DNA from 3 places in the Rossellomorea sp. ABR4_004 genome. Region 1 is predicted to be linked to each of the others. Evidence: riboswitches for the same ligand, from Rfam matches in the RefSeq annotation. Region 1 holds a riboswitch; each other region holds the start of a gene.

The links. A riboswitch is a leader RNA that binds a small molecule or an ion and turns the genes downstream of it on or off. The one in region 1 is predicted to bind S-adenosylmethionine.
Region 2: linked by a shared signal. The riboswitch ahead of ACXAF2_RS17555 (methionine biosynthesis PLP-dependent protein) and the one ahead of ACXAF2_RS22615 (Fur-regulated basic protein FbpA) in region 1 are both predicted to bind S-adenosylmethionine.
Region 3: linked by a shared signal. The riboswitch ahead of ACXAF2_RS08200 (methionine ABC transporter ATP-binding protein) and the one ahead of ACXAF2_RS22615 (Fur-regulated basic protein FbpA) in region 1 are both predicted to bind S-adenosylmethionine.

What each region holds. Positions count from the first base shown of each region.
Region 1 is NZ_JBSWVM010000008.1:21,375-25,610, forward strand. Features, by position in the region: gene ACXAF2_RS22600 (DUF2975 domain-containing protein) at 1-55, shown strand, start outside; gene spoIIP (stage II sporulation protein P) at 157-1,320, shown strand; gene ACXAF2_RS22610 (TVP38/TMEM64 family protein) at 1,403-1,972, opposite strand; gene ACXAF2_RS22615 (Fur-regulated basic protein FbpA) at 2,190-2,405, opposite strand; SAM riboswitch class I at 2,511-2,618, opposite strand; gene ACXAF2_RS22620 (protoporphyrinogen oxidase) at 2,843-4,231, shown strand.
Region 2 is NZ_JBSWVM010000003.1:95,030-99,265, reverse strand. Features, by position in the region: gene ACXAF2_RS17565 (metal-dependent hydrolase) at 1-78, shown strand, start outside; T-box leader at 145-387, shown strand; gene ACXAF2_RS17560 (tryptophan--tRNA ligase) at 448-1,446, shown strand; SAM riboswitch class I at 1,569-1,678, shown strand; gene ACXAF2_RS17555 (methionine biosynthesis PLP-dependent protein) at 1,770-2,894, shown strand; gene metC (cystathionine beta-lyase) at 2,887-4,071, shown strand; gene ACXAF2_RS17545 (bifunctional homocysteine S-methyltransferase/methylenetetrahydrofolate reductase) at 4,088-4,236, shown strand, end outside.
Region 3 is NZ_JBSWVM010000001.1:1,550,061-1,554,296, forward strand. Features, by position in the region: gene ACXAF2_RS08190 (MetQ/NlpA family ABC transporter substrate-binding protein) at 1-225, opposite strand, end outside; gene ACXAF2_RS08195 (methionine ABC transporter permease) at 241-909, opposite strand; gene ACXAF2_RS08200 (methionine ABC transporter ATP-binding protein) at 906-1,928, opposite strand; SAM riboswitch class I at 2,078-2,184, opposite strand; gene ACXAF2_RS08205 (SCP2 sterol-binding domain-containing protein) at 2,295-2,645, opposite strand; gene ACXAF2_RS08210 (thioredoxin family protein) at 2,924-3,238, opposite strand; gene ACXAF2_RS08215 (toprim domain-containing protein) at 3,244-3,603, opposite strand; gene ACXAF2_RS08220 (YusG family protein) at 3,786-4,022, opposite strand; gene gcvH (glycine cleavage system protein GcvH) at 4,121-4,236, opposite strand, start outside.

The DNA.
Region 1 (4,236 bases):
AGAATTACTTCGAAATGCACTTAAACTAAAGGTTGAAAATGATTTCACGGTATAAGGCGAAATAGGAAATCCGACCGAATCCCGGAAAAAACCTTCTACTCTATCATCCCCCTGCATAAAGTTAACTATTAAATACTTTATATAGGGGTACTGATGATGTCGTATAAGTCTCGAAACAACAATAGCTTAGTCCCACTAGTATTCGTCTCTATGAAGGCCATCATTCGGGTAGTATTGATCGGTATTGTACTCATGTACTTGACCGTGTGGTTGATTTCATCAACTGCCATTAAATTGAGGGTGGATAGTTTACTGTATTCATCAATGTCGGAACTAGTCCCGAAGGAAACATTTCTTATGTTGTTGTCACAGGAAATGACAGGATTGCGTGTTACAAATGAGGCAGCATTAAACAATGATTTTGATTGGTTGGAAAGTGTCACGAATGTTTCACTCCTTGATCCGCGAAGTTTATTTGGACGGGAAATCCCAGGAATCGAAAATTATCATACTCACATAGCTGTTGCGGGGAAGGGGACGGACATTACCAACCTTCCAAATGAATCACCGGCTCCAACAGAAGATCAGTTGAAAGATCAGGAAATCGATCAGAGCCAAATTGATCAGGCAAACAACAATTCAGGAAACGGAGTTCAAGAGATTGATGAAAAATCCGTCTACATCTATCATTCACACAGCTGGGAAGCGTTCAGCCCGCTAATTAAAAATAACGATTCGAAAGATCCAGCGAGTACCAACGAGAAGGTTAACGTCATTGCTGTAGGGTCCAAATTAAAGCAAGAGCTTGAAGCAAGGGGGATTGGGGCAGTTCAGGATAAGACAGATGTAAACAAAGCACTCAAAGACAAGTCATGGACATATTTTGAATCCTATCAGTTATCAAGGGGACTAGTACAAGAAGCCATTGCCCAAAACGATGACTTAACGTACTTGATCGATATCCATCGGGATTCTCAGCCACGGAGCATCACGACCAAAACCATTAACGGTAAAAACTATGCCCGCTTATTTTTTATCGTAGGGAAAGAAAACAAAAACTTCGAAAAGAACCTTAAGATCGCAAAGGAATTGAATGCTAAACTGGAGGAAAAATATCCTGGCATCAGCCGTGGAGTTTTCATCAAAACAAGAGCAGAAGGTAACGGGGTTTACAATCAGGACCTAACCGAGAGAGCCATGTTACTTGAGTTTGGCGGAGTGGAAAATAATTTAGTGGAATTGTATAACTCTACAGAAGCGTTCGCGGAGATCTTTGCAGAATATCACAAGAAGGATGCTGTCGAGGTAAATGCACAATAAATGAAAGGGAGAAAAGACGTACGCCATGTGGTGGACGTCTTTTTTCTTTTCCCGAGGAGAGTGGTGTCCGTAACTGACACAATTATAATCTATTGTTCTTCCACCAACGATATCCCAAATATAGTATCCCAACCATCATCGAACCTGCCAATAAAATGACCGTGCCCTTATCCGCATCCAACACATTCATCACCACGAATGCCTCAATCAACAACGAAGGAATCTTTCCGACAGAACTGATCATAGAAAAGGCAACAATAGAAATAGAGCTAAAGGCAGCGGCAACGGTTACTACACTTGAAGGAACAAATGGAACCATGCGGAACAAGAATAGAAGAAAGATCCATTCCGTACCAGACGCTTCTTTTAATTTAAGAAAGTATTTGTTTGACAGAATCTGATCAATACCTGCAAACTTCATTCCTTTTCGGTACAAATAAAAACTAACAATGGCCCCTAGGGATTCACCAAGTATGGAAATACCGATTCCTGGCCAAAACCCAAATGCGGAAATATTAAAGGCCGTTAAGAAGACACTTGGCAGGAAACCAAGAATACTGATGAGTATATTAATGAAAATACTGATGAAAATGAGAGACCAACTATCTAAGCCGATGAATTCGTTCATGAAATGCTGCAGGATGGAAGTCATATATTAATTCCTTTGTAAGAGATGATAGATTATCAGAATAAGACATTTGGAATGTTTTTGAAAGAATTTTTTAAATAAGGAGTAGATCGTTTATATATGAATCAATTTTGTTAAGAAAAACTAGAATCACCACGAGGAGGATGTGCTGATGAATGCAGACATTTTGTTTAACTATAGAAAAATAAGTAAGCAGTCCACAACCTAGGATTGCTGCTTATTAACTGCTTAATTTCGCACAATTTTTCCAATGGATGGACCCAACATCACTATGCGGATGGCATTCCTTTTGAAGATATTTGTATTCATCCTCAAGTTCTTGCAACGTCAGCTCGAATAATTGTTTGTCCCCTTTTTTGAAAATGTTGTGGACAATTAATTTGTTTATTAACTCATTTTTGCGATTATGAATAGATTCCTGGAGAATTTTCCCCATGTTGGATCACTCCTCTTATTAGTATTCGAACATTGGAAGTGGCTCTTTTATTGAAAAGAGCCCTCTCCCTAATAGATAAGAAGAAGGCTTTAAGTATAAAACTTCAACTCATCTTTCAAGCACAAAGCTTGTGGAATTAGCACAGTGTTCTACGATGTAGAATCTGTTGCTGAGGCATCATCGGGCCGGTCCCTCTACCTCTCTGGATAAGTGGCTATATAGTTGTCATTGATTTCTTACATTATATATATAAGTATTCTTAGTTGTCAACTAGGAATTGAGTGATGAATCAGAAGAGGGTTAATGAAAATAATATATACATGTTGAAACTAACCTTCATACCCATATTTTTTCCCAAATCAGACACAGAATCTTTTTCTAATAAACAAAAAACATGATAATCTGTATACATAAACGCAATTATTGGAGTGAATCGTATGAAGACAGTGGTTGTCGTAGGTGGAGGAATTACAGGATTAACAGCTCTGTACCATCTTCAAAAAATGTCCAAAGAACGAGAAATAGATATCGAGTTAATCTTAATCGAGCGAGATCTGCAGCTTGGCGGCAAAATTAGAACCATAAGAGAAGGCGAATTCATTATGGAAGCAGGAGCAGATTCCATCGTAGCCCGAAATGAAGGGGTTCTGTCTCTAGTTGAAGAACTTCAACTTCAAGAGGAACTGGTCTATAATGAAACAGGCACATCCTACATATACACAAATGGCGAATTACACGAGATTCCCCAAGACACGATTTTCGGAATTCCCATGTCAGTTGATTCACTTAAAAGTAGCACCCTGGTGTCAGAAGAAGGGAAGATTAATGCCCTTAAAGACCTAGAAACGGAAAATACACATTTTACAAAAGAGAGTTCCATCGGTGAATTTCTAGAAGCATTCCTGGGTAAGGAACTTGTCGAGAAACAGATAGCTCCAGTATTATCAGGGGTTTATTCGGGGAACTTGCATAAACTTACTATGGCTTCGACACTTCCGTACTTACTAGATTATAAAAATGATTACGGCAGTATCATGAAGGGTTTATCAGCAAATAAACAAAAATTCCAAGGGGCATCCCAAAAAAAGTTCATCTCGTTTAAAAATGGTTTATCAACCATCATTGAACGTTTAGAAGAACAATGCTCCAGTACCACAATTTTAAAAGGCATAGAAACAAAAGATTTCCAAAAAACGGGCGATAAATACAAACTCACTCTTAATGGTCATGGTAGCATTCAAGCGGATTATGTAGTTTTCGCAACACCTCATGATGTAACCCAAAAGTTACTAACTCATGAACAACTGGAACCTGATTTTAATAAACTGAAAAACTCTTCACTGATTTCGATCTACCTCGGATTTAACATTCCAGATGCGGACCTTCCTGCTGATGGGACAGGCTTTATCGTATCAAACGGCAGAGATGTGAAATGCGATGCATGCACATGGACGAGTCGGAAGTGGAAGCATACATCCAATAACCAAAGACTATTATTGAGACTTTTTTATAAAAGTACAAACCTTCATTACAATGACTTGAAAGAATATAGCAAGGCAGAACTTGTAAGCACGGCACTGGAGGATATCAGAAAAAGCATAGGTATAGACTGTGACCCGGTTTCTGTTGAAGTTACGAATTGGAAAGATCTGATGCCAAATTATCATCTTGAGCACAGTCAGTCTGTCCATTCATTAGATAACAATCTGGCAAACCAGCTACCAGGCGTGAAGCTGGCCGGTTCTTCATATTATGGAGTGGGTATAGGTGCGTGCATTCAGAACGGAAAGAAAACAGCCGAATGGATTTTAGATCGTCTAGGGTAGAATAC
Region 2 (4,236 bases), on a different contig from region 1:
ATCGCTGATATGAAATTTCTTCCATTCAATAAGAGAGGCATAAAGCTTTTCCTTCCTCTTTCATCCAAAGAAATCTAATATGTGTTTACATCCACTTGACCATTATTTCCCCATACATTAAAATAATGGAAACACATTAAATAGGTAAATGCGATGAGGAAGAAGAGTAGACGAACGAAACATTTCAGAGAGCTGATGGCTGGTGAGAATCAGTATGGTGAAATCGTTGAATGGGCTTTTGAGCATCCAGGCTGAAAATAAGTAGGTTATGGCGGAAGGTCTCACCGATAAAAGAGACGATGTATCGAAGGCGACTTCTGTACAGATGAGTGCGTTTACTAAAGTGTAAGCGAATGAAGGTGGCACCACGGGTTTCCCGTCCTTTTTTAGAGGATGAGAAGCCCTTTTTGTGTTTGTTTTTATTATTTTTCAGTGGAGGGAATTGATATGAAAAGACAAGTTCTGACTGGTATTAAACCAACAGGCCGTATTCATTTGGGGAATTATATTGGTGCAATCAAACCGGCATTACAATTGGCTGAGAACCGATCCTACAACACAGCTTATTTTGTTGCGGATTATCATGGGTTAACGAAGATACATGATAAGCATGAAATGAAAGAACTATCTTATGGAGTGGCAGCAGCTTGGTTAGCATTAGGTTTGAATCCCGATCGAGCGATCTTTTATCGTCAATCTGATGTACCTGAAATCTTTGAATTGAGTTGGATTCTGTCTTGTTTTGCACCGAAAGGATTAATGAATCGCGCCCACGCATATAAATCATTAGTTGAAGAAAATAAAGAAAGCGGCAAAGATGTCGATGCTGGAGTCAATATGGGATTATTCACCTATCCAATTTTAATGGCAGCTGATATCCTCCTTTTTCAAACCGAGAAGGTACCTGTCGGAAAAGATCAGATACAGCATGTTGAAATTGCCCGAGACATAGCTGAAAGCTTTAACAAACAATATGGAGATATTTTTGTCATCCCTGAATATGTCATCCACGAAGAAACGGCTGTTCTTCCGGGTCTAGACGGACGTAAAATGATTAAAAGTTATAACAACACCATTCCATTATTTGAAGAACCAAAAAAGCTTCAAAAATTAATTAATAAAATCAAAACAGATTCATCACCCCCTGAAGAGTCCAAGGATCCTGACTCCTCCGTCATTTTTGCGCTATATAAAGAATTTGCAACTTTAAATCAAGGTGAAGAAATGAGAAGGAGATTTCAAGAAGGAATAGGGTGGGGAGAAGCGAAAAAAGAGTTATTCCAAGTAATGAACTCTTTTATCGAAGAACCGAGATCGAAATATGAAGAACTGATGGCGAGTCCCCATATGCTGGATGCGATCTTACTAAATGGAGCAAAAAAAGCACGGGAAAAAACAATCCCATTTATGAAAGAGATTAAAAGGAAAATAGGAATTTATCATTGAAATAGAAAAAATAAGGAATCGCAATGATCATTTTGTTTTTCAGATAATTCATAATTCTCATTGACATTTCTTCTTCTTTGTTATAAGTTATGGGAAAGTTATTTTTCACAAAATCATATAGTTTCTTATCAAGAGAGGTAGAGGGACTGGCCCGAAGACACCTCAGCAACCAGCCGCGAGTTTTGGTATGGTGCTAATTCCAGCAAGTTGATGTCAACTTGGACGATAAGAGGGAGAACGAACGTACAAAACCTTCTTATTTTCATTAAGAAGGTTTTTTTGTTTTTTCCCTTTTCGTATTCAAGATAGAAAAGGAGAGAAGAATGGTGAAAAAACATATTGATACAATGCTTGTCCAGGCAGGAAATCGGAAAGATCCTGCAACGGGTGCTGTGAGCTTGCCCATTCATTTATCTACTGCCTATGAACATAAGGGCATTGGGCAATCGACAGGCTATGATTACAGTAGAACAGGAAATCCAACCCGCGCCACCTTGGAAGATATCCTCACTCAATTGGAGGAAGGGCACAGAGGGTTTGCCTTCAGCTCGGGGATGGCGGCCATTCAGGCAATCCTCAGCTTATTTTCCAGCGGGGACGAATTGATTGTTTCGAAAGACCTATATGGAGGGAGCTACCGTTTATTCGCACAGTATGAAGCACAATATAGGATCAAATTTCATTTCGTCGATACAAGTGATGCCGGCTCCATAGAAGGTCAAATTTGTAAGAGAACGAAGGCCATCTTCCTTGAAACACCAACCAATCCATTAATGAATGAAGCAAGTATTTCTGAGGTTGCTGTGCTCGCTAAGGATAACGGATTGCTTTTAATTGTAGACAATACCTTCTACACACCTATTCTGCAGAAGCCACTAACTGAAGGAGCAGACATTGTTATTCACAGCGCCACGAAATACTTAGGGGGACATAATGACGTGCTGGCAGGTGTTGTGATTGTAAACACAGAGGAGTTGGCGGATAAAATCTATACCATTCAAAATTCAATCGGTGCGGTTCTCGCCCCTTTTGATTGTTGGCTCTTATTAAGAGGAATGAAAACCCTTAGTCTCAGAATGGCCCAGCACGAAAAAAATGCAAGAGAATTAGCGGAGTATCTTGATTCGCATGAATGTGTAACAGACGTTTTATATCCTGGAAAAGGAGGCATGCTCTCTTTTCGTATCGCAAAGGAAGAATGGGTTTCTCCTTTTCTCCAACACTTAAAAGTTATTACGTTTGCTGAAAGTTTAGGAGGGGTCGAAAGCTTTATCACTTATCCCGCTACCCAAACACATGCAGACATTCCTGAAGAAGAAAGAAATAGATTGGGTATCTGCAACAGACTCCTGCGGTTCTCTGTAGGAATTGAATTTATTGCTGACCTGATTGAAGACCTGGAGAATGTTTTTCAACAATTGGAAAAAGAGGTGCTTACGTATGAGTAAAAAACCATTTTCACTTCAGACGTCACTCATCCATTCTCACGGATATGATAAAGAAACAGGAGCGGTCTCTACACCCCTACATCATGCTACAACCTTTCATCAACAGGATTTTGATCAATATGGAACGTATGACTATAGCCGTTCGGGAAATCCGACAAGGGAGACGGTTGAAGAAACGATTGCGGAAATGGAAGGTGGAGTAAGAGGCTTTGCCTTTTCATCTGGGATGGCGGCAATCTCCACAAGCTTCTTATTATTGTCGAGTGGAGATCATGTACTCGTATCAGAAGAAGTGTACGGTGGGACATACAGAATGATTACCGAGGTCCTCACTAAATTCGGCATTGAATATTCGTTTGTAAACATGAAGGATTTACATGAAGTGGCTTGTTCAATCAAGCACAATACGAAAGTGATTTATATGGAGACACCGTCCAATCCGCTTCTGAATATCACCGATATTGAAGGAGTTGTAAAGCTTGCCAAGGCTAATGGATGTTTAACTTTTCTTGATAATACATTCATGACTCCCCTGCTGCAAAGACCGATCAGCCTTGGTGTGGATGTTGTACTACACAGTGCAACGAAGTTCCTTGCAGGACATAGTGATGTTTTGGCAGGACTTGCCGTAACGGGAAATGAAGAGATTGCCGGTAAACTAGCTTTCTTACAGAATTCGTTTGGTGCTGTCCTGGGTGTTCAGGATTGTTGGCTGCTCTTAAGAGGAATGAAAACACTGCACGTACGATTGAAGGAGTCATCAGAATCGGCATATAAGATTGCGGCTTTCTTAGAAAAGAGAAAAGAAGTAGAAGAAGTGTATTACCCTGGATTGAGCTATCATCCCGGTCGTGAAATCCAAGTTCGCCAAGCAGAGGGTCCTGGGGCGGTTCTTTCCTTCCGGTTAAAAGGGGCAGAGGAAGTGAAGCAACTCATTCAAAATGTAAACATTCCCGTATTCGCGGTCAGTTTAGGAGCTGTTGAATCAATTCTATCCTATCCATCAAGGATGTCACATGCTTCCATGCCAAAAGCAGAACGGGAAAAAAGAGGGATTACAGATGGTTTATTACGATTATCAGTAGGACTTGAAAACGTGGATGAATTAATTATCGATCTTCAAAAAGGGTTAGATAGTATACAAAAGATCAATCGAAAAAACGTGATAAATTTATAAAAAAGGAGGGAATGTCATGAAACCGTTGCTTGAAGCACTGAAAGAGAGAATCTTAATTGCAGATGGTGCGATAGGAACGTTGTTGTATTCATATGGAGTGGACAGATGCTTTGAAGAACTGAATCTTTCTCACCCAAATGAAGTGTTGAAAGTCCATAAAGAGTA
Region 3 (4,236 bases), on a different contig from region 1:
CAGATCTTTATTAGGGAGGATATAGTCTTGATACGTTTCAATTTGCAAGTCGATCCCTTTCTCTTCTAAAACAGGCTTCACTTTTTCAAGGATTTCAGCATGTGGAATATTAGAAGCTCCTACTACCAATTCCTTTTCGTCATTTCCAGAGCCTGAGCCGCCCCCACATGCTGCCAAACCAAAAATACTTGTTGCTGCTATAACTCCTGCTACCCATTTTTTCATTAAATTTCTCTCCTTTTATCGTTTATCTAATTTATTTGTAAAGAAATCACCCAATATCTGAATTGCAAACACAATGAGTAAAATCATAATGGTTGCGGCGATCGTCACGTCTTCCCTGCTTCGTTGGAAGCCGTCTAAATAAGCTAAGTTACCAAGTCCTCCTGCTCCGATGACCCCTGCCATTGCCGTGTATCCAACAAGGGCTATGGCTGTCACCGTAATCCCTGAAATCAAAGCCGGCATGGATTCAGGTATGAGTACCTTCCATATAATTGTGCTCGTCTTCGCCCCCATCGCTTTCGCTGCCTCGATGACGCCTTTGTTCACTTCTCTTAAAGCTATTTCTACCATGCGGGCGTAAAATGGAGCAGCCCCGATGATCAGTGCGGGCAGAGCTGCATTCGCTCCACGGATTGTGTCCAATAAAAACTTGGTGAACGGAATTAACAGCACGATCAATATAATGAATGGAATCGATCTGAACACATTTACGACTGCACTTGTTATCGTATATGTCAGTTTGTTATCCCATAGATTTTCTTTGGAAGTAAGGAAGAGTAAAATCCCAAGGATCATTCCGAGTACAAAGGTAATCAATACAGACATCCCGGTCATATACAGGGTTTCGAGAGTTGCTTCCCACATCTTCTCCCAATCTACATTTGGAAATAAATTTTCAATCACCCTCTCAACACCTCCACTTGAACCAGTTGCGTATGAGCAAACGCCAATGCATCGTTAATGGTTTGTTCATCCCCATCAAGGTGAACAAATAACGTTCCATAGGCACCTTTTTGGGTTTGGGAGATTTGTCCTTGCAGGATGTTTACGCCTAAATCAAACTTCCTTATCAGCGTGGTGATGAGCGGCTGCTCAGTTGATTCACCTACAAAAGTAAATTTGAGCACTTTTCCATTAGGATATTGGGTCAGTAAGTGATCAATGGTTTCACCCGTTTCCTTTACCTCCGAGACTTCTCTTACGAAACGCTTTGTCACTTGCTCTTGTGGATTTCTGAACACTTCCAATACACCCCCGAGTTCCACGACTTTTCCCTGTTCCATGACTGCAACACGGTGACAGATCTTCTGGATCACGTGCATTTCATGAGTGATCAGGACAATCGTCAGCCCTAAGCGTTTATTAATATCCACCAATAAATCAAGGATGGAATCGGTTGTTTGTGGATCTAAAGCGGAAGTAGCCTCATCACATAGAAGGACATCGGGATTGTTAGCAAGGGATCTTGCAATCCCCACTCGTTGTTTCTGTCCGCCGCTCAGTTGAGACGGATAGGCATCTCCTCTGCCTTCCAAACCTACAAGCTTCAATAATTCATTAGCTCTTTGAACTCTCTCTTTCTTTGATACTCCAGCAATTTCTAATGGGAACTGGATATTTTCTATTACAGTACGAGACCAGAGGAGATTAAAGTGTTGAAAAATCATGCCTATTGACTGTCTTGCTTCCCTCAGTTTTTTCCCCTTTACCTGGGAAACGATTTGACCATTCACGTCCACTATCCCATCTGTAGGAACTTCAAGACCATTAAGCATCCGGATCAGCGTACTCTTACCTGCCCCACTATAGCCAATCACCCCAAAAATTTCTCCTTGGGCAATATCAATGTTGACCCCATCAACGGCTGAGATCGGACCCGATTTGGATTGATATATTTTCTTCACATCTGAAATGGTAATCATGTTGTATGCCACCTTCTTTCGGAGTAAAACGACCTGTTTAATCAGAATTATAGTTGTACTTACCTGATGTTTCCTGCTCCTTTTTCTAAAAGCAAAAAAATGCCTTCCTGCGATAAGCAGAAAGGCATAATCATATAGGACTATCCTTTCTCTCATCTTTCAAAGCAAATGCTTTGAGTGAATTGGCACCATTTCAATTTTCATTGACGGTTGCCGGGCTTCATAGGGCACGTCCCTCCACCTCTCTAAATAAGAGTAAAGTATATTATTAAATTATTTGAATAGTTAAAGACTCTGAAAATTTGCTACAAGAGAGATTCTATCACCGGATATAGAGTGTGTCAATTATTTTTTTCTGCTTGATGTTTAAACTTCAACGGGCTCTTTTTCTCTGGATCTTGTTAGCCAAAGAACCGACTCCACAAATAAGAGCGGGCGATATCCTCCCCTTACTTCCAGGGACCCCTCCTCAATCAGCTGAGACAAGCGCTCTTCTCCTGTTAGTAATGAAACCACTGTTTCCTCCATTCCTTCAATGACGAAATGAGCCTCCCTATTCAAATCATCCAACACTGTGCACCCCTTGCTCGAAATCGAAATACCGTACAATTTTTTTCCACAATCAAACTGAAGAATAAACGGGCTATCTGGAAATAAGAGTCGTAAGTGATACCTTGAATGACATTGATCTACTAATTCCTCTAAATTTATTCGCATGAATACCCTCCCAGTGAAACTTCTATATAATTACAATTCCACTTTTAGGTATTTTCCCCTCTTATACTTTCTCGACATGTTTTGAACAGATCCATCTAATTTGTCGAACAGTAAGAATTTGGATGATAACCAGTCAAAAAATGATGTCATTCGCAACATTTCCCGAGAAATATGTCTTCGTATGTAGAAAGAAAATCGTTCTATAATTGGATTTCATGAAGAAATAGGTGAATGTAGACAAATAAAAAAGACCTTCTCCCAAAAGGTCTCTTATCCCTTTAACTATCCACCGTCTTGTTTAGGGTTTCATATAAAAATGGTACGGATTGAAAAGCATAAATCCTTTCCTGTTCAACGCCATCTTTAAATAAAAGTAGACAGGGTACACTTTCGATGGATTGCTCTTCTGCAAATTGGGGCAAGTAATTCAGGTTTGCCTTCGAAAAATGAAAGGATTGTGGAAGCTTCTCCACGACGTCAATCATCTTGCTTGCAACCTGACAGGTACCACACATCGGTGTATATAAATAAACAGCTTCGAACGCATGGTCTTCTATCGATTGTTTTAAAATTTCGGTACTACTTACCTCAATCAAAACTAGATCATCCTTTTTCCTAAAAATTCTTTATGAACGTCTATATTAGCTCCAATAAGAACGGATGCGAGGTGATACTCCGGAGCTGCGGCCACTTCCTTGTACATTCGATCAATATACAAATGTTCAGCTTCAGGAAACTCACGTTTAAATTGCTTACGTAGTTTTTCCCCTGCATCATCAGCATCTACTAATATATAGACATCCCTTTCCAATAAAGCATCAATGAGTTCGTCCATTTTCGTAATGCTAATGGTCCCGTTTGTACAAATAATTTCAATCGGTTCTTTAATGATATCTCTTACTTTTCGTTTGTCCGTTGTCCCTTCGACAATGATTACTTTTTCGTCAAGTTCCATCATGATCATCACCTTATCTTTCATAAATAAGATTACGATAGTATATTCAAATAACAAGAGATGATGTCCACTTTCTACTTATATTTTCTCATGTTTATAAAAAAAAGTGCAAGCGGTTTGCATAAACCATCTAATTTATACAAATGGTGCCAGATTCGCAAATGAATCTGGCACCACGAGCCTTTCTAACACCAGCCACCCTCATCACAATCGGTATATCTTGCTTGATCGCCTTCTGTGGAGGTATAGTTTTGATATATTTTATTTTCTCTTGCTTCAAAGTTCGGCTCCATGGTTATTCCGTCAAGAGGCAAAGCCATTCTGCCGATCGGCTGATTATCCAAATATAATTCTACTTCACCATCTTTAAGTTTTCCTGTCACTCTATTGGTTACATCTAATTTCCTAGGCTCAAGTACCATTGGTATTCATCCTTTCTATGTGAAAAAACGTCTACTTATATGGTACCCAAAATAAAAAACAAAACACCTTGAGAAATTCTCAAGGTGCATGGAACAAATTACCCTTCATTAATCATTTCGTCATACTGTTCAGCTGTCATAAGCTTGTCTACTTCTCCAGCATCTGAAGGTTCAACAACGATCATCCATGCTTTTTCATAAGGTGATTCGTTCA